2 regions of the Alkalibacterium putridalgicola genome follow, and region 1 is predicted to be linked to the other one. Evidence: predicted binding sites of a transcription regulator. Region 1 holds the regulator's gene; the other holds the start of a gene.

Region 1 (12,419 bases):
CCATTCGTTGTTACTACTAAGCGCTGACGAGACCTCCCCGGGTAAGAACGACAACCTTCTGCTCACGTCACTGCTTCATTTACTCAATAGAATTCGGGCAGTATCGGACTTCACTTTGTGATGCAAGCTCATCCGTTCTATTAAGCCTTGGTATGAAGTTTCTGTTCGTCAGTGCAAGCATTTGCGTCCGACTTCCTTCAGATTCCGCCTCACGGCGGACACCCTTGTCTTTCGCTAACAGTTCCTACTGCCAAGTCTGTAGTGGACTTTCACCACCAAGTTGTCGCCCATGCCGGGCGCACATCACCAAAGAGGGTAGGACAAAAGTCCTACCCTCTTTTCATCTAAAATATCTATATTGTTCAGGAAATAAATCTCGTTATTACATCATGCCGCCCATGCCGCCGGGATTCATTCCGCCAGCCTGATTGTCATTTTCTTCAGGGATTTCTGCGACAGCTGCTTCTGTTGTAAGAAGTAGGGCTGATACAGATGCAGCATTCTGAAGAGCTGAACGGGTAACTTTAGTTGGATCGATGATACCCGCTTCAACCATATTGACCATTTCCCCAGTTGCGGCGTTAAAGCCAATTCCTGGCTCAACATGTTTCAGACGTTCAACGATGACACTGCCGTCAAGTCCAGCATTTTGAGCGATCTGACGGACAGGTTCTTCCAAAGCACGCAGGACGATCTTCACGCCGGTCTCTTCGTCGCCTTCAGCGTCGATTTCTTCCAGTTTATTTAAGATATTGATATATGCAGTCCCTCCGCCGGCAATCACGCCTTCTTCAACGGCCGCACGTGCAGCATTCAATGCATCTTCAATACGCAGTTTACGTTCTTTGATTTCCGTTTCAGTTGCTGCACCCACTTTGATCACAGCCACACCGCCGGCTAACTTGGCGATACGTTCCTGAAGTTTTTCACGGTCAAACTCAGAGGTGGTTTCTTCAGCTTGAGAACGCAGCATGCCGACACGCTGTTCGATGGATGCTGCATCACCGGCACCTTCAACGATCGTTGTATCATCTTTCGTCACAACGACTTTACCTGCCGTACCTAGCTGGTCGATGGTCATATCTTTAAGATCCAGACCTAAGTCACTTGTAACGACAGTTCCGTTCGTCAGTGTAGCGATATCCTCAAGCATACCTTTACGGCGATCACCGAAGCCAGGTGCTTTAACGGCAACAACATTCAATGTGCCACGGATCTTGTTCAGGACTAATGTAGGAAGAGCTTCGCCTTCGATATCATCAGCAATGATCAGCAGCGGACGATTCTGCTGCATGATATTTTCAAGGACGGGTAAAATCTCCTGAACAGATGAGATTTTCTTGTCTGTGATCAGGACATACGGATTATCAAGACTAGCTTCCATCTTCTCGTTGTCTGTCACCATGTACTGAGATAAGTATCCACGGTCAAACTGCATCCCTTCAACGACATCCAGTTCTGTTTCGATACCTTGAGACTCTTCTATCGTGATTACGCCGTCACTGCCGACTCTTTCCATAGCGTCTGCAAGCAAGTGACCGATTTCCTCGTCTCCGGAAGAGATTGCTGCGATCTGTGCAATAGATTCTTTGTCAGCAACTTGTGTTGAAATCTCGCGAAGTGACTCAACAGCTTTCTTCGTTGCCATTTCGATTCCACGACGGATACCGACCGGGTTAGCACCAGCTGTCACATTTTTCATACCTTCGTTGACGATAGCTTGAGCTAATACAGTTGCTGTAGTTGTACCGTCGCCGGCAATATCGTTGGTTTTGCTTGCCACTTCAACGACCAGCTGGGCACCCATGTTTTCAAATTTATCTTCCAGTTCGATTTCTTTTGCGATCGTGACTCCGTCATTAGTGATTTGAGGAGCACCGAATGATTTATCTAAAATGACGTTTCGGCCTTTTGGACCTAATGTTACTTTAACTGTATTTGCCAGTTTATCTACTCCGCGCAGCATTGCTGCACGGGCATCTTCAGAAAATTTAATATCTTTAGCCATGTTTTAATTCTCTCCTTCGTTGATTATATTGAAAATGAAATCGTTAAAACGAATGAATTATTCGACGATCGCAATGATGTCTGTATCTTTGACAACTAAATATTCGGTCCCCTGATATTTGATCTCAGATCCGGCATATTTTTCAAAGATAACTTTGTCGCCAACTGAAACGGCTGGTTTGGAATAGTTACCATTATCAAGCAGTCTACCTTCTCCTGCAGCGACTACTACGGCTGTCTGTGGTTTTTCTTTGGCAGAATCCGGCAGGACCAAGCCGCTTGCAGTTTTTTCTTCTTCTTTTTTCACTTCAAGAAGTACGCGATTTCCTAAAGGTTTCAACATAATGTAATCCCTCCATAAGTAAATTGTTTGTTTTGTCTTATTTTTTTCACTATCAGCTAGTGAATAAGTGAGTTTTAGCACTCTAACCAGTCGAGTGCTAACTCCAATTCTAAGTATATTCAAAACAGAATGATCTTGCAAGCCCTATCTTAAAAAAACATTCATTTTTCCTTGTGTGGAAACGGACCTCTATTTGTGTTAAATTACTAGTATTGTATATAACAAACAAAGGATGACTTTAATGGATCAAATCACTTTAAATAAAAAAGCGGCAACACGTATCATCATACTTTTCCTGCTTGTTCAAGTCCTGGCAGGGGTCATTCCTGTCTTTCTACCTGAATCATTAGGAACGATAGGATTTTTGACACCGTCACTCGTCCTCTTCACTCTAGGTGCGGTCGGTATGATAGCGATCGAAAAAAGATTTCATATGCATTTTCCATTTGAAAAACCTCTAAACAAGCAGAAGAAAGACGTTCTGCTATGGGGGATCGCCGGTATCTTTATCGCCCTCTTTGCACAGAACCTGGCGAGCATCGTCGAGGTCCAGTTGCTGGGATCACCGATGGAGTCTCAGAATACACAAATGCTTGTCGAAGTGGTCAGAAACTACCCTGTCTTCATCCTTCTCATAGGAGTGGCCGGGCCGGTCATGGAAGAATTCGTATTTCGAAAAGCGATTTTTGGGATGCTCATTGAAAAAACTGGCGGTATCGGTGCAGCGGTCATCAGTTCACTATTGTTTGCTTTCGTCCATTTTGACGGTCTGCTACTTGTCTATTCATCCATGGGGTTTGTATTCTCCTGGCTTTACTTCAAAACCAAGAATATCTGGACACCGATCATTGCGCATTGTCTGATGAATACCCTGGCCGTAATTGCGAACCTATATTTCCTCTGATCATGACTAATTTTCCCACGTAGAAAGGATCCACTATGACAGAAAAACAGCTTAAACTACAAATCGTTTTTAAATATGTATTCTTTGCACTTTTCCTCTTCTTCACCATTGACTCGGTTTCATCAAATGGGTGGGGGTTCTTTTCCTATCTGTTTGCCCTTTTTGCAACAAAGGACTTTGTGAACGGGACACGTTTGGCGCAAGCCTATTACAACATCAAAAAAAGTAAGAGATAACTAAAAGCGTACCCGCTCTAATCAAGCGGGTACGCTTTTTTAATTTCAATTTAGATAATAAAATCATTCAACGGTTCATCCGGGTCATCTGAATTTTCCAGATCCTGATAGTAATTGATAAAGTAGATCAGTGTCTGCAGCTCATTTGTCAAATCAACATTATGGACGCGGATATGTTTAGGCACCGTCACACGGATCGGCGTGAAATTCATGATACCTTTAACTCCACCTTCAACCAGCTGGTTGGCCATATCCTGAGCGATTTCTGAAGGGACTGTTATGATGGCCACATCGATTTGCTGCAGGTCGAGCTGTTCTACCATTTCATCTATGGAGTAGATCGGCACACCTTGATGGATCGTTCCGATCAGTTCATCTTTGACATCAAATCCGGCACTGATGCGGATATTATTATTGCGACGGAAATTATAGTTCAGTAACGCCTGTCCCAAATTACCTACACCGATCAGGGCAACGTTGGTCAGTCTATCCTGATTCAGCGTTTTACTGAAAAAGTTCATTAACGCTTCAACATCATAACCATAACCTCTTTTACCTAGAGCACCGAAATATGAAAAGTCGCGTCGGATCGTTGCGCTGTCCACTTTTACGGCTTCACTTAACTTGGCAGATGAGATGCGTTCCTTGCCTGCTTCATATAAAAACCTCAAATAGCGATAGTACAGCGGCAAACGTCTCGCTGTCGCTTTAGGTATTTTCTTTTCAACCATCATTCATTCTCCTTATCCGATTTTAAATTAACTTTAGTTTAATCATTATAAATTACTGTTTATTCAGTCTTTGTGCATTCACAAACTATAAGTAATATGCCACTTTCTATTATAGCATTAATCTTACTAAATAAAAGTAAAATAGCCTGAATTCTAAGAATATTCATAAACTTTGGAGTACATCTAAATTGTATATATATGAACGTTAAAACGATTAGTGAGCAATCGTACATGATAATAGCTGATTCTTAATTGAGAATGTGATTCACAATATAATCTTATATCACTGGACTCCTGTATTGTTATCTGCTGTATGTATGCTAAACTATTAAGAGATGAATTAAGGTAATTTTTATGAAAATGAGGATACTAACATGATACTTTTACAAACTGAAAAAATTTCGCGTTATTTCGGTGCAGATAAACTGTTCGATAATGTCTCCATTGAAATCAAAGACAACGCACGTATCGGTCTGGTCGGAAGGAACGGTGCCGGCAAAACGACCCTGCTTGAAATATTATCCGGTCGGGAAGAACCGGATTCCGGAAATATCCACAAGAAAAAGGATATCACCATCGGTTACCTTGATCAGTACACAGGACTCGACTCCTCGCTGACGATTTGGGATGAAATGATGAAAATCGCCGAACCACTGCTTGATATGGAACAACAGATGCGCGACATCGAATCGCAGCTGAGCGATCCAGCCCTTGAAAAATCGGGCCGTGACTATGACGAACTGCTTAAACGCTACGATACCCTGCAATTGACTTTTCATGAAAAAAACGGCTATGGGATCGAGAGCGAGATCCGTTCCGTCCTTCATGGCTTCAGGTTTTATGAAGAAGACTATGACACGCCAATACAAAATCTGTCAGGCGGACAGAAAACACGCCTAGCCCTTGCCCAGCTGCTTTTAGAGAAAAAAGATTTGCTGATTCTGGATGAACCGACCAACCATCTGGATATCGATACGCTTTCCTGGCTGGAAACGTATCTGCAGAACTATTCCAAAGCCCTCCTGATCGTTTCTCACGACCGGTACTTTTTAGACAAGGTGATCAACGAGGTTTACGAAGTGAGCAGAGGGTCCGTGGATTATTTCCCGGGCAACTATACGAATTATCTGAAATTAAAAGCAGAAAAAATCAAACGTGAATGGAAGGTCTTTGAGAAACAGCAGAAAAAAATCGCTAAACTCGAAGATTTTGTCGACAAAAATATCGTACGTGCCTCAACCACAAAACGGGCACAGGCTCGCCGAAAACAGCTGGAGAAAATGGACCCTTTATCCAAGCCGCAAAATGACGAAAAAAGCGCCCATTTCCAGTTCCAGACAGGTAGAGAATCGGGACAGATCGTTCTGCAGACTGACGATTTGACCATCGGATATGAAACCACTGCTCTCTCGAGTCATATCGATCTGGACATCCGAAAAGAGGAGTCGATTGCTGTCGTCGGACCCAATGGGATCGGAAAAACGACACTGCTGAAAACGGTCAATCAGATGATCCCCGCTCTTGGCGGTAATGTTTCATACGGAGCAAAAGTCGATCTGGGATATTATGATCAGGAACAGAATCTGTTGAATAATAAGAAAACGGTATTGAATGAAGTGTGGGACGACCATCCTAGTCTCCCGGAACAGACGATACGAACATTGTTAGGTTCTTTTCTCTTCAGCGGTGATGATGTCGAAAAATCCATCGCCTCTTTAAGTGGTGGCGAAAAAGCGCGTGTGGCTTTAGCCAAACTGTCCTTGGAAAAGAATAATTTCCTGCTTTTAGACGAACCAACCAACCATCTGGACATCGATTCAAAAGAAGTCCTTGAAAACGCCCTTATCGATTATACAGGCACTTTGCTGTTCGTCTCTCATGACCGTTACTTTATTAACCGTCTGGCCACAAAAGTCATTGAGTTGAACGAGAATGGCGCTGATGTCTATCTTGGGGACTACGATTATTACCTTCAAAAGAAAGCCGAGCTCGAAGCCCTGGAACAACTGACGTCTTCTGAAAAAGAAGAGGAAGACGGACAGAGTGATTCTTCTCCTTCAACCACGAAACAATCGTTTGAAGCACAGAAAGAGAATCAGAAGAATCAGCGGAAGCTTGAACGTGCTGTTCAAGCTATCGAAGATGAACTCGAAGAACTGGAAGAAAAGATACAGTCTGTCCAGGAAGCCTTGAGTGAACCGGAGATATCCAATGATTTTGAAGAGCTCGAACGTCTCGCCAAAAAAAATCAGGAACTGCAGTCCAAGCAAGAAACCTTGCTTGAGGAATGGGAAGAAAAACAGCTCGCCTTGGACGATTTGAATTAATTGAAAAAGCAGCAGATCAGGATGTAACATCTCCTGATCTGCTGCTTTCATTATTTTCTGATCTTTTATTGGTTTTTATGTTTAGAGAGTGCCCTTCACAGCTCCGCAATCTCCTTAAAGGTCACTCTCTGGTCATTTGTGTGACCTTTATTACTTCGTAAATCTCGTGAAGGGCACGCAATTGTCTTTTCCGTGACCTCCACTGCTTCCTAAATCTCGTGAAGGGCACGCAATTCACTTTTCCGTGACTTTCACCGCTTCCTAAACTTCTCGAAGGGCACGCATTTTCCTTTTGCGTTACCTCCACTGCTCCTCACTCTTCACGAAGGGCACGCGATTCACTTTTGCGTTACCTCCGCTGCTTCTCACTCTTCACGAAGGGCACGCAATTGTCTTTTCCGTGACCTCCACTGCTCCTCACTCTTCACGAAGGGCACGCAATCGTCGATAAATATAAAAAGACAGCGATGTATCAGAAAATAGCTGATACATCGCTGCTGAAAATCAGTTAATATAGATAATCTACCTTATACTGATAATCCTGGTCTGCCGTTTAGTGAAAAATCGGCGTAATTATTGTTTTTAAGCTGAACATATGCAGCAGCGCCGATCATTGCGGCATTATCTCCGCACAATTCGAGCGGCGGGATAAGCAGTTCCACATCGGTCAGTTCTTCAGACACTGCTTTCTCCAAAGCGGTGCGCAGGCCTTTATTGGCAGCCACTCCCCCAGCCAGGATCAGCTGTCTGACATTTTTCTCCTTGGCTGCCCGTATCGTCTTGTCGACAAGTACATCGATCACAGCAGCCTGAAAACTTGCGGCCAGATCATTGGCGTTGATTTCCTCATTTTTCTGCTTCGCATTATGGACGGTATTGATGAACGAACTTTTCAATCCACTGAAACTGAAATCGAAATTATCATCCTGGATCATTGCTCGCGGAAATTCATACGTATCTTTCCCTTCATGAGCCATCTGATCGATATGTTTACCGCCTGGGTAAGGCACACCCAGCACGCGCCCGATCTTATCGTATGCTTCACCGGCGGCATCATCACGTGTTTCTCCGACGATCTCATAAGAATCTTCAGACGCCATATAGAGAAGCTCCGTATGCCCTCCACTGACGACTAAGGACAGCAGCGGGAATTCAAGAGGCGTGACTAACTGGTTTGCAAAAATGTGGCCTTTGATATGATTCACGGCGATCAGCGGCAGATCGTGAGCAAACGCAATAGCTTTCGCCGCATTCACACCGATCAAAAGAGCGCCGACTAAGCCGGGACCTTCAGTGACCGCTACAGCATCGAGATCCTCATAAGAGACTTCGGCCTTTTCCAGTGCTTCTTCAATGATCAGCGTGATCTGCTCGACATGGTGCCGGCTGGCGATTTCCGGGACGACGCCGCCGAACCGCTGGTGACTTTTGATCTGCGAAGCGACAATATTTGATAGAATCGTCTGTCCGTTTTCGATAACGGCCGCACTTGTTTCATCACAACTTGTCTCTATCGCTAATATCAGCTTCTTTTCCATTCTCTTCCTTCTTTCTCATTCTGCATTTCATAACGAGCGCATCTTCCCCCGGCTCAGTATAATAGCCTGTTCTAGACGAAATCACATCGAAGTGATTCTTCCTGTAAAAGGTCCGTGCCTTTTTATTGGACTTTCTGACCTCCAGAAAGATCGCTTCGACCCCTTTTATCCGGCATTCTTCTTTGAACCGCTTAAGTAAAGCACGGGCGATTTTCTTCTTCTGAAATTTTTTAGATACCACGATCGTATATATTTCAGCTTCATCCAGAAGCAGTTTGCCGCCAATGTAACCGACAAGCTGTCCATCCACTTCCGCGACGAAAAACACCAGATCCTCTCTGCCTAAGGTTTCCTTATACTGCTTGTACGTCCACGGTGCACCGTATCGGAAGGACTGATCGGCAATGTCGTAGAATCGCTCGTAATTTTCTTCATTGAAATCATACCGCCGTATGATCGGCTGTATTTTCTTCCTGTCCTGATCATTCTTCATAGATCGACTCTTCAGTGGGATCAGCGAGCGGACGGACCATTTCGAGTGCATCTTCATGGTCTCTTGCATAATATCCTTTTTTCACTCGGCCTTCTTCAAAGCCAAGGGTACGATACAGACTCTGAGCAGTATCGTTGGATACTCTCACTTCCAGTGTCACTTTTTCAATACCCTCTTCCTGTGCGAGTCGAATAATTTCTTTCAGTAAGTACGTTGCTATGCCTTTTTTCTCATAGGCAGGAATCGTAGCTATATTGGTGATATGAGCTTCCTGTGTCACGAACCAGGCACCTACGAAGGCGACCGGTTTGTCATCGTCATATATGACGATATAGAAAGCATTTTTATTATAGCGGATTTCATGCAAAACGGCTGTACGATTCCAGGGCGTCAGGCCATTATAACAAAGGCGTTCGATCTGAAGGATACCATCGACGTCTCCCTCATCTGCTATCTTTGCTTTTAAAAAATGCTCGTCAGAGAGACCATAAAAAGGCTGGTGAAGTTTTACTCGGGTTGAAATGGGTAAAAACGATTTAGTCGTTGACTTGGCTACTCTTTCAGATATCCATTCCTTAAAGTTTTTCAATCCACCCGCCTCCTTGTTTAAAGTCAGGATGTGCCTCCATCCAGTTCTGTTCTGCCTCTGCCAGCTTCAGATATTCCGGTTCAAATACATGTTTGTTTTCAGGTTCACGGTTTTTCCCGCGTTCTGCCAGGACGCTTGCGCGAGCAAAATGTCGGCTGGAAGGCAGTTCGATCAGTCTTTCTCCACATTCTTCCTCGAATAACTCCATATGTTTGAGTCTGTCTTCACCCAGCAGCTGAAGGGGACCATCCAGCTGTTTTAAGTATTTCGCCCACTGCTCTGCTGAGATGTGGGTGTCTTTTTCCACCTGGACAAGCGTATTGTCCTGATACTGATACAGGCCTGTATATATATTGCCGCGTCGTGCATCAAACAGCGGTATACAATACGAACCTTCTATCTGAGCTCCGTTTGCGGCCAGGACTTCCAGGCTGGACACGCCGACAAGTTCGATATCCAGACTAAAGGCAAGAGTCTTGGCGACCGTAACTCCGATACGGACGCCGGTATAAGATCCCGGACCTTTAGCCACGACGATGCGTGTCAGATCTTTGGGTCTCCATTCCGCTTCTTTCATCATTTCCTCGATCGCCGGCATCAGCTGAATACTGTGATTACGTTTCACGTTGACTGTCCGTTCGATGATCAATCGGTCATCATCGAGCAAAGCGACAGACATTAACTGGTTAGATGTATCTATAGCCAATATTCTCATTCTTAGACTCCTCTGGTCATCAATCTATTTAGATTAAGTTTAGCACAATCTGACGCCTTTGAGAAACGATTCCGACGGGATACAGCCATATCTTTTGCAAAAATTTATTTCGCATCATACAATAAAAGTGAACAAAATTCGACGAAGAAGGAGCGAGTGTATATGACTGATGAAAACAAAGAAAGTTTGAAGCATAAAGCAGAAGGTGCCAAAGACAAGGCAGTCGGAGCAGCCAAAGACGCTTACGGTGGCGCAACCGATGACTTAGGAAAGCAAGCTGAAGGCAAGGCCCAGAAAGCTGAAGGTCACGCACATGAAGCTGTTGGCGAAGCCAAAGAAGATGACAAAAACCGTAGATAGGTTTCAACTACTCTCCATCCTTAACTGTCTAAGGATGGAGTCCTTATTTCCATAAAGTATCCAAGGAGGATCGACATGAGCAGAATTTTAATAACGGGGGCGACGGGCACGATCGGTACCAATCTGACCAGACACTTGAAAGGAAAACACGATTTGGTGCTTGTCGATATCGATTTTTCATCCTTTCCGGAAGACTTGAAACAGGGTGTTGAGATCATTAAAGACGATCTCATTGAGTTGGAGGCCTGGGATGGGTTGCTTGATGATGTCGAGTATGTCATTCAACTTGCCGCTAATCCGGATCCAGACGCTGATTTTTACGACGAACTGGTTGGTTTGAACTATGTGCTGCCGCAGAACCTTTATAAAAAGGCATTGGAAGCATCCAACTTGAAACGGATCATTTTTGCCAGCTCCATCCACGCCAGCGATGCCTATCCGGATAACGTCCAGGTCAAGACAACAGACCAGCCACGACCGGATGATTTATACGGTGTTTCAAAAGTGTATATCGAGGCCCTGGCAAGCTACTATGCCTTCAATAAAGGTATCGAGTCCATCGGTATCCGCATCGGGGATTATAAATCAGATGATTCAGAGCTGGATCCTGACAGCGACTTTAACGGCATGGCTATGTATTTCTCAGCCAGGGATATGAATCACCTGATCGACCGTTGTCTGGAGGCAGAGCTTCTTGAACCGTATCTGCTGGTCAATGGTATTTCAAATAATACCTTCCCTCGTCTGGACATACATTCTGCCAAAGTGAAACTGGGCTATGAACCGCAGGACAACGCCTTTGAAAAGCTGAATAAGTTATAATACTGATCAATCAAGTAGGAGGTAAATGATTAATTTATTTACCTCCTACTTGATTGCTTTATTTTAGAAGGTATCCAGAGTTCTATAAACTAACCTCACACTTTGTACGAATTTTTGAGAACAGATGATTTCTTTTGTTAACTCATGCCTATTGTTTGAATGACTTCCTAAAAAATAGGCCGTGTTTTAGTAACTGGCTCTTTTTGAAAGACCCGAGCTGCTAAAAGATGCCTCTTCTTTTAATAACTTTTTTGAGAATCCGGTGTGAGTTACTAAAAGAGCTCCCTTCTTTTAGCAACCCAGAGCATATTGGCATTTTAGTTACTAGAAGATAGCCCTTCTTTTCATAACTCCCGCATGAAAACAGAAAGAGTTGATAAAAGATGCTCTCTTTTCTATCAACTCTTCTTTTATAAGAAATTGAGTTCATAGAACTACGACCTGGTAATATAAACTCGATCTCTTTTTCTATCAAGTTCAGAGAAGTTTCTCCTTCATCGAGCAGAGATCAGCTTTAATGCGGTCCTGATCAGGCAAGGCTGCCTGATGATTCATTATATTTCTTTGCCGCTTGCGTTTCTTTCTGTTGTTTAAAGTATCTTAGCATTTCGTTATGTATTCATTCGAAGGTTTGTAGTGGACTTTCACCACCAAGTTGTCGCCCATGCCGGGCGCACCAGTAAAAAAACGTCAGCTCAAATGAGCCGACGTTTTTTCTATGTGCTTTCCCGTTCGATGTGTTTTGTAGACATAATAACGGTTTTGGTCACATCACGATCCTCTTCGATCCGTTCCTGCAGTAGATCGATCCCGCTTATGCCCATCTCTTCGGTGTAGACCTTCACAGTGGTCAATGCCGGAGTGATGTACTTTGCCGTGGAGATATCGTTGAAGCCGATGATGCTGACCTCTTCCGGCACCTTGACATTCTTCTCGTACAAAGCTTTTAGACAGCCGATAGCGATCGCATCATTTGCCGCAATAAAGGCAGTGGGACGCTGGTCTCCTTCAAGCGTCTCCAGAGCATCGAGCATATTGCGCTTGCCGTCCTCTACCCGAAACGCGCCTTTGAAAAAGTAGGCTTCTTTATAAAGTTTCTTGCGCTTGAGATATTCTCTCACATATTTTTCGCGCGGATCGACCCATTGGCCAGTCCCATCACTGAAAGATTCTTCTCCGCCAATGAAACCGATCTTCGTATGACCCTTTTCAAGCAGATAATCGATATTCCTGCGCATCGCTTTTTTAAAATTCACGACCACACTGTCGACTTCTTCCTGGGGAAGATGATCCACAAAACACAGGGGGACATTATGACGCATAAGCTGTTTCACTTGTTTATGACTGAATTTAC
Region 2 (12,419 bases), 110 kb from region 1:
GGATCATTTTTTTGGCCTGATTCATTTCTACACTGACATTCCGCAACGTTTCATTGTTTTCTTCCATCTTTATATAACGTTCAGCTCCTCGCAGTTCTTCAAATATAGTATGATTCGTTTCGATTGCGATATCGAAATATACAATACTTTTCTGCAGTTTCATCAGTTTGAAAAGACTGTCTGACTTGCTGGATTTTTTTATATTGGCTTCCAGTTTACTTGTCTCACGATTGATTTCTTTTAGGCACTGAATATATTCTCTGGCAATATATTCAGATACTGTCAGAACAAAATCCGTGTGGTTCTTAATTCTAACAGGATGCTGGCGCTTGTTCCTGATGATTTCTTCAATAACTGGTGGGGTCTTTTCACTAGCAGTGATCAGCAGTTTGTCTGTCAGAATGATAGATAGCGCCCGCGTCACAAATTCCAGTTCATCTTTATTCTCTATTCTGATCGGATAAAGTAAAACCAGTAAACTTGGACGATCCTTATCAGATTTTTCAAGATTTTCAGACCTGGATACTTCGTCTGGATCAAATGCGCTTGTCAAATAATCAAGCGGGAATGCATACTTCTGCGCAATTCCTTTCATTTCTTCTCTATCTGCTTTAGTAATATGCAACCACTCCGGCGGTCTGGTCCCGGCTTCGTTTACTTCAACAACTTTCCCTTGATCATTTGTACGATATGCCTCTATCAACAGGTTCCCCTCCAATCATGTGAAACAGTCCTTCATTCATTAAGCACGCTCAAAGCATATATTCAGTTTATAACAGATTACGTATAATAGATATTAAACTGTCTTGCCGCAAAGATCCACAGCTCATACGGCAGGAATGTTTTTCAGTAGTCATCACTTCTTCGTTTTTTCTGTCGCATTTCAAGCGCCCAGGAAGATAAGCACGAGTTACTATTTTTTGACATAAATCATTGCTTATATCTCACTGTCTTTCCTCTAGAATCAATCATTGCTGCCAGTAAGGTCTTTCTATTCGATCAGCAAGACCCGTTTCACTCTCTTTCTTATTAAAAGAAGGAATCAACTAAACAGTAAAACACCCCTTTATCTCTGTCTGAAATAAAGGGGTGTTTTACTGTTTAGTCCAATCTTTCTCTCAATGCCAAACCTTTCAGGAAATTACGCGCATACCGGTCGCCACATTCCTGATAGTTACGGTGGTCTTCTTTTCTCAAAACGGCACTCAACTCACTTTTAGAAATAAAGACATCGGCATCTTCAAGGATATCCAAAACATCTTCATTTGTCAGCTTCAAAGCTACTTTCACTTTCTTAAGCAAGATATTATTGACGTCTTTATCGTGTTTCAAGGTGTACGTCATTTTGACAGGTTCACCTGTTTTGGACAGCTGTCGGCCTCTTTTATAAACGATCAGTCCATTCAGGAATGCTTCAAATGTCCGATTGGTACATTCCTTTCGATATAGATTCTCTGAAAAACTGTTTTCTTCATCTTCGGGAGAATCTTTCTCTTCTTGTTTCGAAAGCAGATACCTTACATCTCCTAGAGAGAGTTCCTTTTCTCCAAGCTTGAAAATCTCTACCAATTCTGCATCTTTTAAATCCAGTGCATACCTCAGCCGCACCAGTCGGTCGTTATTATTCATGATTTTTACACCTTTCTGATCTGTACCAGTTAATTAGTCATTTCTTCGTCTAGTATACCGGTAACGGGCTGTAATCTAAAGAAGTTATCTATCCTTTTATAGAGGAAAACGGAACCAATTAAAAGATAGCTCATATGTGTCTTTTTTGTCATAATTTTTTTTGAAAATAATACTGATTTTCATTTTCAAAATGAACTGAAAGGTGTATGATGTAAATATTGTGTAAAACCTAACAAAAAGGATGGAATGTTCATGGATGCAAATTATCAAGGTCTCTTTTACAGTATTGAAAAGAGTATTGAAAAGAAAAAACAGTTGTTTGAGGTCAGTAAACTAGGGTATGGTGCCCGTGCTATGCTTGCCACACTATTTTTAACATTAGGCACTGCTATCGCTGTCATTACAGCTCAATATGCTGAAAAAGCAATTCCGGGTTCCGGAAAATTTTTATATTCATTTATGTTCAGCTGGTCTCTGGTCATGATTATTTATATGAATGCAGAACTGGGTACATCTAATATGATGTATACAACTGTGGCGGTACACAGAAAATACTTAACAGTTAAAAATGCACTTATTCTTTTGTTCACCTGTCTGCTGTTTAATTTTATTGGTGGGATCATATCAAGTTACCTGGTTTCTCTAACTTCTATTTTTCAGGACTTGCCTGCTGATCACTTCTTATTCAAGGCAATAGAAGGTAAATTAGCTAAAACCCCTTTACAAATATTCACTGAAGGTATATTTGCAAACATCATTGTGAATACAGCTGTATTCAGTACGATTAGAATGAAAGACGATGCCGGTAAGGTCATTGCCATGATCTTCATCATCTTCATTTTCGCCTTCTTAGGATTTGAGCACCTTATCGCTAATTTTTCTTCATTCCCTCTTGCTTATTTTGCAGCAGCTGGAGCAGTTACCGGTATGAATGTTTATACTGTCGGGATGAACTTTTTACTTACCGGCTTAGGAAATTTCGTTGGTGGAGGCCTCGTTATAGGTCTGACCTATTCATGGCTTAACCGTCGTAGTCATGTGTATCAAGACTGATCAGGCACCTTTTAAGCTTTCAACACAAAAAATACCAGCCATAAATAATGTTTAAAAAGCGAAGGAACCTTTAAACTGGTTCCTTCGCTTTTTCTTTTTAAACTTTGACTGAACTGATTTGAAACGGACAAGAACGTTGTTTAATGAGCAGTATCAAATTAAGGTGGACAGTTTTTTTCTCTTTATGGTTCTGTACAGGGAAAATCCGTAAGACTGCAAAAGACTCTTCTCTATGATTCTGCTGTTTTCTTTGCTATTCTATACATTAAAGGAACATATATTCCTATGAAAGCAAGGTGTATTTATTATGGTTGTTCTTCAGCAGATTCTAGTACTACTACTCGTCAGTGTGGTTGTTTATACTATTGATGTCAATAAAATTTTTTCCTGTACCGGTAGTGTTAGTCCTCGTAGGTATGGGGCTTTCTTTCCTGCCGCTATTCTCTCATTTTTCTGTCTCACGAGACCTATTGTATGAAATATTTATTCCAGGACTTTTATTCGTCTCGGCCTACAAGTTTTCCATACATGCATTAAAGCAAAATGCTGGGCTGATTTTAACTTTCAGCACCGCAGGAATGCTTGCAACACTATTCCTGCTGGCAACAGGCATTTACTGGATTTCTTCTTTTTTTGAACCTTTAGCATGGAATGTTTCCCTTCTTCTTGCAGCGATCCTTGTTCCTACTGACCCTGTTTCGGTCGTCTCTATTTTAAAAAAAGTTCAGGAGCCGAGGAGATTGCTAATATAGTCGAAGGAGAATCATTGATAAATGACGGGACCAGTATTGTTATTTTCACTATTCTTCTTTCAATGGTCCAATCCGGTCAGTCATTTTCACCTCTTCAGTTTTTTGAAAATTTTACCTATGTATCTTTTGGTGGGATAGGCGTTGGCCTGGTTTTTGGCTGGGTACTCAGTCAGGCGATCCACATTACGTCTCATCATGAATATCATGTCATGTTGAGTATTCTGATTGCCTATGGCGGATTTGCACTGGCAGAACTGGTAGATGCATCCGGTGTTCTGGCAACCGTGGTAGCCGGCATACTCTTATCATTTACTTTTTCGAAAAATGACAAGAAAGAAGATAACTTCCGGAAAGCTTTGGGAGGTTTCTGGAACGTAATCGATCCTTTACTGACTTCCGTCCTGTTTCTTTTTATTGGCATCCAATCTGTCCCGTATATTCAAATATGGAATCCCATACTATGGTTATCGGCTTTTATCTTTTTCACACTTTCTATTCTGGCACGCTTTTTAGTTTTAGGCAGTACGCTTATGTTTGTACCTAAATGGAAGAAAAAGTTTCTTCATTTTTTCTCGGTACTTTTCCTTCTTGCCTGGTCAGGTATAAAAGGGGCAATGTCCATCGTCCTTCTCCTCTGGACAGAAAATACGAGCGTTGGTCAGAATACGTTCTTGATATCAGTCGCTTTTCTGACCATACTTTTTTCTTTCGTCTTTCAAAGTCTTGGTGTTTATCCTCTATCGCATCTACTGCAAAAAAAGGATCACGCTAAATGATGCAGTCATTTAGTGCGATCCAGCTGATACTAGAGTTTACTTGTATTTGTTAACTATCCTTCAGAAATCTACTGGCTCAATTACCCCAGATCAGCCTCTGTATGAGAGTGCAAGCCCCTTAAGAAAATTCCGTGCATACCGGTCGCCGCATTCCTGATAATTGCGGTGATCCTCTTTTCTCAAGACAGCACTTAATTCACTTTTAGAGATATGAACACCGGTCTCATCCAAAATATCGAGGATATCTTCATTCGTAAGTTTCATGGCCACTTTCACTTTCTTCAGCAAGATATTATTGACATCCTTATCATACTTCAAGGCATACGTCATTTTTACAGGCTCACCTGTTTTTGAAGTCTGACGGCCTCTCTTGTAGACGATCAGTCCGTTGAGAAAGGATTCAAACAAACGATTGGTACATTCTTTTCGGTACACATTTTCTGTAAAATCGTCCTCTTCCTCATCCCGCTCATCCTGTTTGGACAGCAGGTATCTTACATCCCCAAGAGAAACATCCGCCTCCCCCAGATTGAAGACCTCTACCATTTCTGAATCCTTTAAATCCAGCGCGTACCGCAGCCGCACTAATCGGTCATTATTATTCGTTCTTTCAGCACCTTCCTGATATGCTTCATGCATACTAGCTCTATTCTTCATATAGTATACCGGGAATGATGATGAATGGAAAATAAAGTTTAAACTATAGAAATAGAGGAATTAACCAATATATCGTTGAAGAAATCAATCGCATATTTTCTCTTTAGTATATCATGATGCTTTTGATTATAGTAATTACACAAACAGCTATAACAGGCTGCTTCACCATTTGAACCTTCACCACAATCACACTGATTAACAACCTCAAATGATTTATTCAGAACTTCTCTAAAGTGTTCTTCATTCGCTTTGCCTAACCTTCTAACATGACCTGCTCCGCCGGGAACAACATCAAACAAAATAAAGCTAGTATCCCATTCACCAGTTTTGATTTTATCGTAGTGTACCGTTCCAGATATATCATTGCGTTCAATTCCTAGCTGCTTGCTCACACCCTCCAGTAATGCATATAGAATAGATAATGCCTCTTTAAAATCTATAAATTGCCCAAAGGAGATATTAGCTACATCTGTTTTAAACTTATGTCCCAAGGTACGTCTATATAACTTTGTATTCGAACATTCTCTTCCAAATGGGGTTTTGTGCGGTTTCTTTTCATCGAAAAAGTGTTCATGGTGCATTTCATCATTTTTTGTTGCATACCCGCAAGAATCGCAAACAAAAAAATTCGATTTATTAATAACTACAAGCTCATCATTGGAAGTTGATTTAATCTTAATATCGTTATTATTAAACTTAAAGTAGGATGAGTCATTTTCTGTGATCTCTTGTTTGTCCCCCACATAATATATTTCACTCTTATAAGTCTTCTCCGGTTTTTTAATCGTCGATTTGGTTACTTGAGGACTGATTATAAATCCATATTCTGGGATAATAAAAGTATTTTCTTTGTACACAACTGTATCACAAATTTCACAGTTTCCTAATTCATCACCGTAAGTGCTTGTATAATGTTTTTTAATATTCACATGTCCGCACATAGGATTAGTGCAAATGCCAAAGTCATATAAATCCCAGACTTTGTTCTGTCCGGAGGGTTTCTTTATATATTGACTTTTATACAAATTTCCATCCGCGATTACTTCAGAACCTGGAGCATACTCTGATATAGCCATCATTAAATCCCTCTGCAATCTTAAATTATTGGATTTACTATAATTTTTAATCGCATTTGAGTCCAGTGAAGTCACTAGTTCAACTGTGTCAACTGGGAATCCATATTTAGGAATAATATTCTTTTTAGATAAAAAGGATGTTATGTTTTCGCTTTTTAACTTGTCAGCGTAGTGAGTTAAGTTATTCACATCATAATTTCTTTTAAATTCACCTTTCATTTTCTCAATCGCTGCTAGTCTTAAATCTTCTATCTCTATTATTTCATTCTTAAATTCATTATATTCTCTGAATAATATTCCTTCTGAAGACTGTAGTTGTGTTAACCAGTTTTCTGTTTTGTTTTTTAAAGAGTCTGGTAAAGAATCTCTAATATATCTTTCAACATCCAACGGTAACTGATTAATAAAGGTGATTAAATCTCTGAAGTTATCTTCATCGAAAAACAGTTCTACATTTTTGTATCGCTCAGGATACTTTTTCCAGTAGGCTGAAATAACAGCTGCATTCATATGCCGTTTAACTATCTTTTCATTCTCTACTTTAAATTTTGGAGGCCGGATTTTCCCTTTAATCATCAATTCTGGTTTCCTATAAAAATTTAAATCGTGAGAAGATAGTCTTGAAAATGTTAATGAATAAGCAGCTGATTCTTTTCTTCGACCCGCTCGACCTGCTCGCTGAGCATAATTAGAGGGTGACGGGGGCATATTTTTCATGAATACCGTTTCCAAGTCTCCAACATCAACTCCCATTTCAAAAGTAGTTGAACAGCTTAAAACGTTGATCTCATTCTTAATAAACATTTCCTGATAACGTTTAGCTTTCTCAGAGCTTAACTGAGCAGTATGTTCTTTAATTCTCAAAGGATAAATATCTAGGTTTAGATACTGTTTACGATAATGATTAGTTTCAAACATTTTTTCCACATTACATTCTCTAAGTTTTCCATAGCATCTATATGTTGAGCAATGGTTATCGATATTGTTGACGGTGAGCTTCCCGCACTTATCACACGTATACCACTTCACATCAAAAGAATTGGACGGTTTAGCTACTAAGTTTTCAACATTCATAACATACTCGTTTGATCGTTTTGCAGCTATTATTTCTTTATTCACTAGCAACTGCCAAATCTTTTCCAAATAGTTATTAATTTTTTCTCTATCATCTGTATCCAAAACTTTAGATAAGAACTCCATTCTAGAGTTCATATATTTAGCCGAGATCCAAGACTTTCTCCAAGAATGTTTTCTATCCTTAGGATCAACAGATAAAGACATGGTAGATTCGAGACCATTGTACAGATAATATTCTTTATCTGCTTTCAGCATTTCTTTAGAGTACGGAAATTCAATCTTACAGTCTCGCTTGAAGCTATTTGCGAGAACTCTTAATAAGGTATCTGCATCTTCTCCTATGACTTCTCCAAGTTGCGGTAGGTTCATATCTTTAAATTGGAAAGATACTAGTCCTAAATTCTCTAAACTATTTCTATCGCTGCTTGAAATCTCATATAAAACTGTTTTCCATGCTTCTTTCAATGAATCCTGATCCTGTTCTAAAACATTCTGATGCTCAAATAAAGCTGCCAGTTTATTAACAAGTTTTATTATTTCGATACCACTCTCTGGAGCGGCTTCTCCTAATACAGTTAACGCTTCGACAAGTAAACGTCGGCGGAGGATGTTGTTGTACGTAAAATCAAAATAACTGGCAAAGTAGGCAGCCTCTTGACGACTATCTGAAAAGACTAAAAGTTGTTTATTTTGAGCGAAAGTATTAACTGTTGATTTTCTCGTTTCTTCAACACTTTCAAATCCAAAAAAATCATTGTCCAATAATTCTTCTTCATCTTTAATTTCTTCTATTTTTGATGGGATTTCTTCATATAAACTTGACCCTATGACACTAGCGGCAGCTTCCTGCCCAATGTAAAAGCCCCTAACGATCGGACCGCGAGTACTACTGGTATTACAGGCTACGCATTTATGCAGCATATTTTTATTAGTCTCTACTTGGATAACATCCACTAAGTTTTCTTCATGACAGCTACAGCCTACACTATTCACCAAGTTTTTCTTTTCGATTTTTCCACATTGCCCGCACAATGTATAATATTGATCTTCATTAATATCACTTTCATCCACGTCTAGTTTGTTAGTGTTTGCGACTAGATAGTATTCTTTAGCCATATCTTCAGATTTACTTTGTTTTAAATAATCGTTCTCAATAGTTCCTGGAATATAGATCTCCCCACAATGTTTACACACTGTAATTTTATAACTTACAAACTCTTCACCGTTAATAAAAGTCTTATCTCTAGGTATTATCGTCAAGTCTTTATGTTTTCCAACTGTAATGAATGCACCTTCTAACGAACGTACAAACATATGATAGCGTGCATCTAATAGTGATATATTGTTTTTTCCAGCTTTCCTAGCAAGAGAGACAAAAGACACAATATCTAATTCATTAATTCCCAATGTCTCACTGATTTTATTGATAGTAACTGGATCTTTATTTAGAATATTGCGCATTTCATAATAGAGTGCATCACTTAGAATAAAATCATAAATAATTTCATTCATTTCTTTTGACTTCGTATTAAAGTTAGGATTGTAACTTTGGATATTATTGATGAGAGTGTTCATTCCACCAGGATGATTAGTTACTTCCAATAATTCTTTATAGATATGTGAAGGATATCTATAGCCTTCTGATGATTTAAAATCTGAGAATCGTATAGCTCTGACTATGCTATCAGTGTTAAAGAGCTGGCCGGCACAAAGTGCAGAAGCAAACTGCTTAATATTTTCATTGTCTCCTTCATCTCCCAGTGTCGCACTGGTCAAAATGAATCTAATTTCTTTAGTGGTCTGCAGAGTATTAATCAACCTTCTCATAAGCATAGACACTTCAATTCCGGTAGCACCAGTATAGGTATGTGCCTCATCAAGTACTATATATTTCCATGACTTTGATTTCTCTCCATGGAAAAACACATTATCATCTGGACGTAACAGAAGATACTCGAGCATTGCATAGTTAGTAATAAATATGTGTGGCGGACGTTCTTTCATCTGATTCCTGGATATGCGTTCATTACTTAAAGGCTTCTGATTATCATTTAATGATAGATATTTATGATAAGCTGCTGTATCCTCTTTTTCTGTTTCTCCTGTGTACGCACCAAAAGAAATATCCGGATAGTCATTAAGCATTTCACGCATTCTTTTCATCTGATCATTTGCCAAAGCATTCATTGGATAAACGATTAATGCTCTCACGCCATCCGTTAACGAACCTTGCTCTTTTTCTCTCATTAAATGATTGATTATGGGAAGCAAAAAAGCTTCTGTTTTACCCGATCCTGTTCCTGTTGTTACAACAATATTTTTATCTTCATTTAGTTTTCTAATAGCAAGCTCTTGATGTTTATACAGTTTTCTACTGAGCAAGCCTTGATTTTTCTGGTTGCCATACATTTTTTTGAACTCGTTGCTTAATATACCTTCGTCTATCATCGAACTAATACTTGTACCAAATTCAAAGGAATCAGAAAAATCCAAATAAGGGCCTTTAGCAAAGTGCTTAGGTTTGTTGATTTGTTTAGTAAATTGGTCCATATAATCCTTGTCATTTATAAAAAAAGTTGTTTCCATATATCTCAGATACTTGTCTACGATATTTTTAGATGCTACGATAGGATCTAAACTCATTTATAACACCTCACTGATTTCTACTGTAATGGTATCAATAACTCTTATATATTCTTCTTTTTCGTGATGTTTCGGGTTAACATGCTTGGATTTTATATCATAATATAATCCATCACCCTCTTTGTCCTCAATCTCCAGTTCGAACATTGAAGAAGTCGCTTCAGCAACCTTAATTAAGAAAGGATTGTACCTAGAAAAATACCACTTTCTCAATTCTTTTGTATCCCAATCTTTAATATAATAAAATCCATCTGCCTCGTAATAGCCTTCCCTTTTAGAAAACCGGAAATTTTGAAGGTGAAAATTATCTAGCGTATAATTCCCATGATATGTTTTGCATTTATTTACTTTAGCAACTTTATTCTTTGTTACTACCAACAAGGGGTCCCCGACAAGGAGTTCTTTTTTAGCTAAAAGCTGCTCAGTAGATCCTTGGCCAAAGAAATCATCTTCTTCAATCAAATAAACTTCAATAGTGTATAACCCATAGTCTAGTTCAAGCTCATGATCTACTACACTTAATTCATCTCTCAGCTCGTATTTTCTTAATACTTTTGATGTTTGCTTATTTTTCAGAACTACTTTTAAGTCGCCTTCTCCAATAAAATAACCTTCCACGAATAATCCACTTATTCCATTTTTAGGTGGATAATAACTTGCTGCAAAGTTCTTTATTTTTGGATGATAATGTATTGTTGCTATCTTTTCTTTCTTACCCTCTACAATAACGCCCAAAGTCAATGGCTCATCTCTTTTTACATAGGTATAATCATGCAAATCAAATAACGTTGTCTGATTATCGACTCTACCATTTACCTTGTAGTGACTCTTACTATCCAGTAAACGCAGTTGGGTAATCGGTTTGTAGTAAGACACCTTTAAATTCTGATCAGAGACCTTGTTATACCAAATATCAGTTACGTGATGGCTAGAATGGTAGCCACTTAAGTCCCATTCTAAATATGGAAGATCAATAGTTATCTTCATTTTCTCTCCAATATTATTCACCAGAGTTAAGCTGGCTATTGCGTTATGTTTGAGCTTAATTTTAATAGGTAACTTTTCCTTGATTTCCAAATGATTACCTGTCTTAAATTCTTTGAGAAGAGCTTCTTCTTTCTTATAATAATAGGTTTGATCAAAAGCATATTCAATGCCTGGAATGACAACCAATTTCTCTGAAATAATCGGTTTATAATTACCTTTCTCTCTGATCATTATCGAGTAGGGTGTTGCTTCTCTGAGTAATTCAGTTGATATAGTGACAACAGCCATAAGCGCATTCGATCCATTCAAGATATTAGAATAAGATGCTTTACAGCAACTTTCTAAAGAATAGTTATTTTCATTGACTGAAAAAGCGTAATCTGATAATTTTTTCTCAGGTGGTATGACTAATCTTATTGTTGGTATCTGAGAGTATAGAGAATATTCATCTTCTAACTTCATGCGAATATTGGGGTATTTATTTTGTATGCTTACTTCGGTTTTAAAGTCTTGCGCATTCGGCTTTATCATCCACTGATCGATTTTTAACAATGAATCACTTTTTAAATAAACTGTATGGATTTTGTATTCAGAGTTTAGACGAGATGTCGTTTCACCATTTTCTACTTCGAGTTTAGTATTTGTTCTAGTTACAATTCTATAATCCTTGTCTTGAATTCTGCTAGGACTGACCTCTACTCCTTCTATATTAAAGATGAGGAATTCTCTGGTTAACAAATCACGTGAATCGTATATCTTCCGTGATCGAGTTGTTATTTCATATCTGAGATCAGCATGGAAGCTTGATAATTCGATTTTCTCGGAATCCGTCTTGAAGAACAACCGATTCTTTATTAATGACAGTTCTTTTCTTGCAAGAAGTGATTCATTCGAGTATACCTCGAGATAGATTGAATCGCTTACATAATCACTATCTATAATTTGCTTGGGGACTTCAAGACAAAGTTTTCCATCGTTCAGACTCATGTGCGCCACGCTGAACCGTTTAATGTACTCTTTCTTCTCTTCTCGCTTTTGATCAGTATTAAAGGTGATTTTAGGACGCAGTTTTTCATATTTCATGAAATAATAGTCGAATCTCGGCATAAAATTATATACAATCTTCTGACTATAATTTAATTCATTAATATAATACAAATATTTCTCTATAACTGGCGCCACGAGACCAGCAGCTCGTACAAAGGCAATCCTGAAAGATTTGGGAAGCTGTTGTCTGGCAATTGTCATTTTAGATCCCTGAAAATCAATATGAATATCTTCATCCTCAATATATCTCGAGAAAAGTTTATGCATGTATTCGACTAATTGCTGAACCTCTTCTTCATCATAGGTTTCTTCCAAATCTTTGAAATAGATATCCTCTAGAAATTCCAGAAACTTATCAACACTAGATTCAGTGATAATAGCATGAGTTAAAATAGTAGTGACGTAACCTTTATTCATATGCCCAATATGAAAGTACAATTGACGTGATTCACAAAAGCTTTCTATTGCTTCTTTACAGATTTTCTGTACATATAATTCATCTGCATCAATTCTTTTGGAGAATTCTTCCCAGAATTGTTTACCTCTATAATCATTAATGGCAAAAAAGACTAAGGCCACAGAGATAATCATATTTGCTTCAACTTTATATAATAATTTTTCTTTCTTTATCAAAGCACGCGCAAAATCGAGTACATCAAAATATTGAACGTCACTTAAATTCAGAGCTCCTATTAGGAACTCGTCCCCTTCTTTTTCAATAC

What was found. The regulator Rex, encoded in region 1, represses fermentation and respiration genes when NADH is low (regulators of the CRP and FNR family bind a similar motif). The targets are predictions, from matches to a motif close to TTGTGAANTANTTCACAA.
Region 2: the regulator Rex is predicted to act here: its motif matches at 1,848-1,865, upstream of AB4027_RS10770 (formate/nitrite transporter family protein).

Annotation. Positions count from the first base shown of each region.
Region 1 is NZ_CP162615.1:2,142,872-2,155,290, forward strand. It holds gene groL (chaperonin GroEL) at 383-2,008, opposite strand; gene groES (co-chaperone GroES) at 2,066-2,350, opposite strand; gene AB4027_RS10185 (lysostaphin resistance A-like protein) at 2,592-3,254, shown strand; gene AB4027_RS10190 (YdiK family protein) at 3,290-3,490, shown strand; gene AB4027_RS10195 (redox-sensing transcriptional repressor Rex) at 3,541-4,221, opposite strand; gene AB4027_RS10200 (ABC-F family ATP-binding cassette domain-containing protein) at 4,596-6,548, shown strand; gene tsaD (tRNA (adenosine(37)-N6)-threonylcarbamoyltransferase complex transferase subunit TsaD) at 7,076-8,086, opposite strand; gene rimI (ribosomal protein S18-alanine N-acetyltransferase) at 8,046-8,579, opposite strand; gene rimI (ribosomal protein S18-alanine N-acetyltransferase) at 8,569-9,168, opposite strand; gene tsaB (tRNA (adenosine(37)-N6)-threonylcarbamoyltransferase complex dimerization subunit type 1 TsaB) at 9,155-9,883, opposite strand; gene AB4027_RS10225 (CsbD family protein) at 10,046-10,243, shown strand; gene AB4027_RS10230 (NAD-dependent epimerase/dehydratase family protein) at 10,319-11,065, shown strand; gene AB4027_RS10235 (LacI family DNA-binding transcriptional regulator) at 11,782-12,419, opposite strand, start outside.
Region 2 is NZ_CP162615.1:2,252,407-2,264,825, forward strand. It holds gene AB4027_RS10760 (magnesium transporter CorA family protein) at 1-703, opposite strand, end outside; gene AB4027_RS10765 (DUF1456 family protein) at 1,102-1,629, opposite strand; gene AB4027_RS10770 (formate/nitrite transporter family protein) at 1,882-2,682, shown strand; partial or broken gene AB4027_RS10775 (cation:proton antiporter) at 3,099-4,210, shown strand; gene AB4027_RS10780 (DUF1456 family protein) at 4,301-4,849, opposite strand; gene AB4027_RS10785 (DEAD/DEAH box helicase) at 4,906-9,663, opposite strand; gene AB4027_RS10790 (hypothetical protein) at 9,664-12,419, opposite strand, start outside.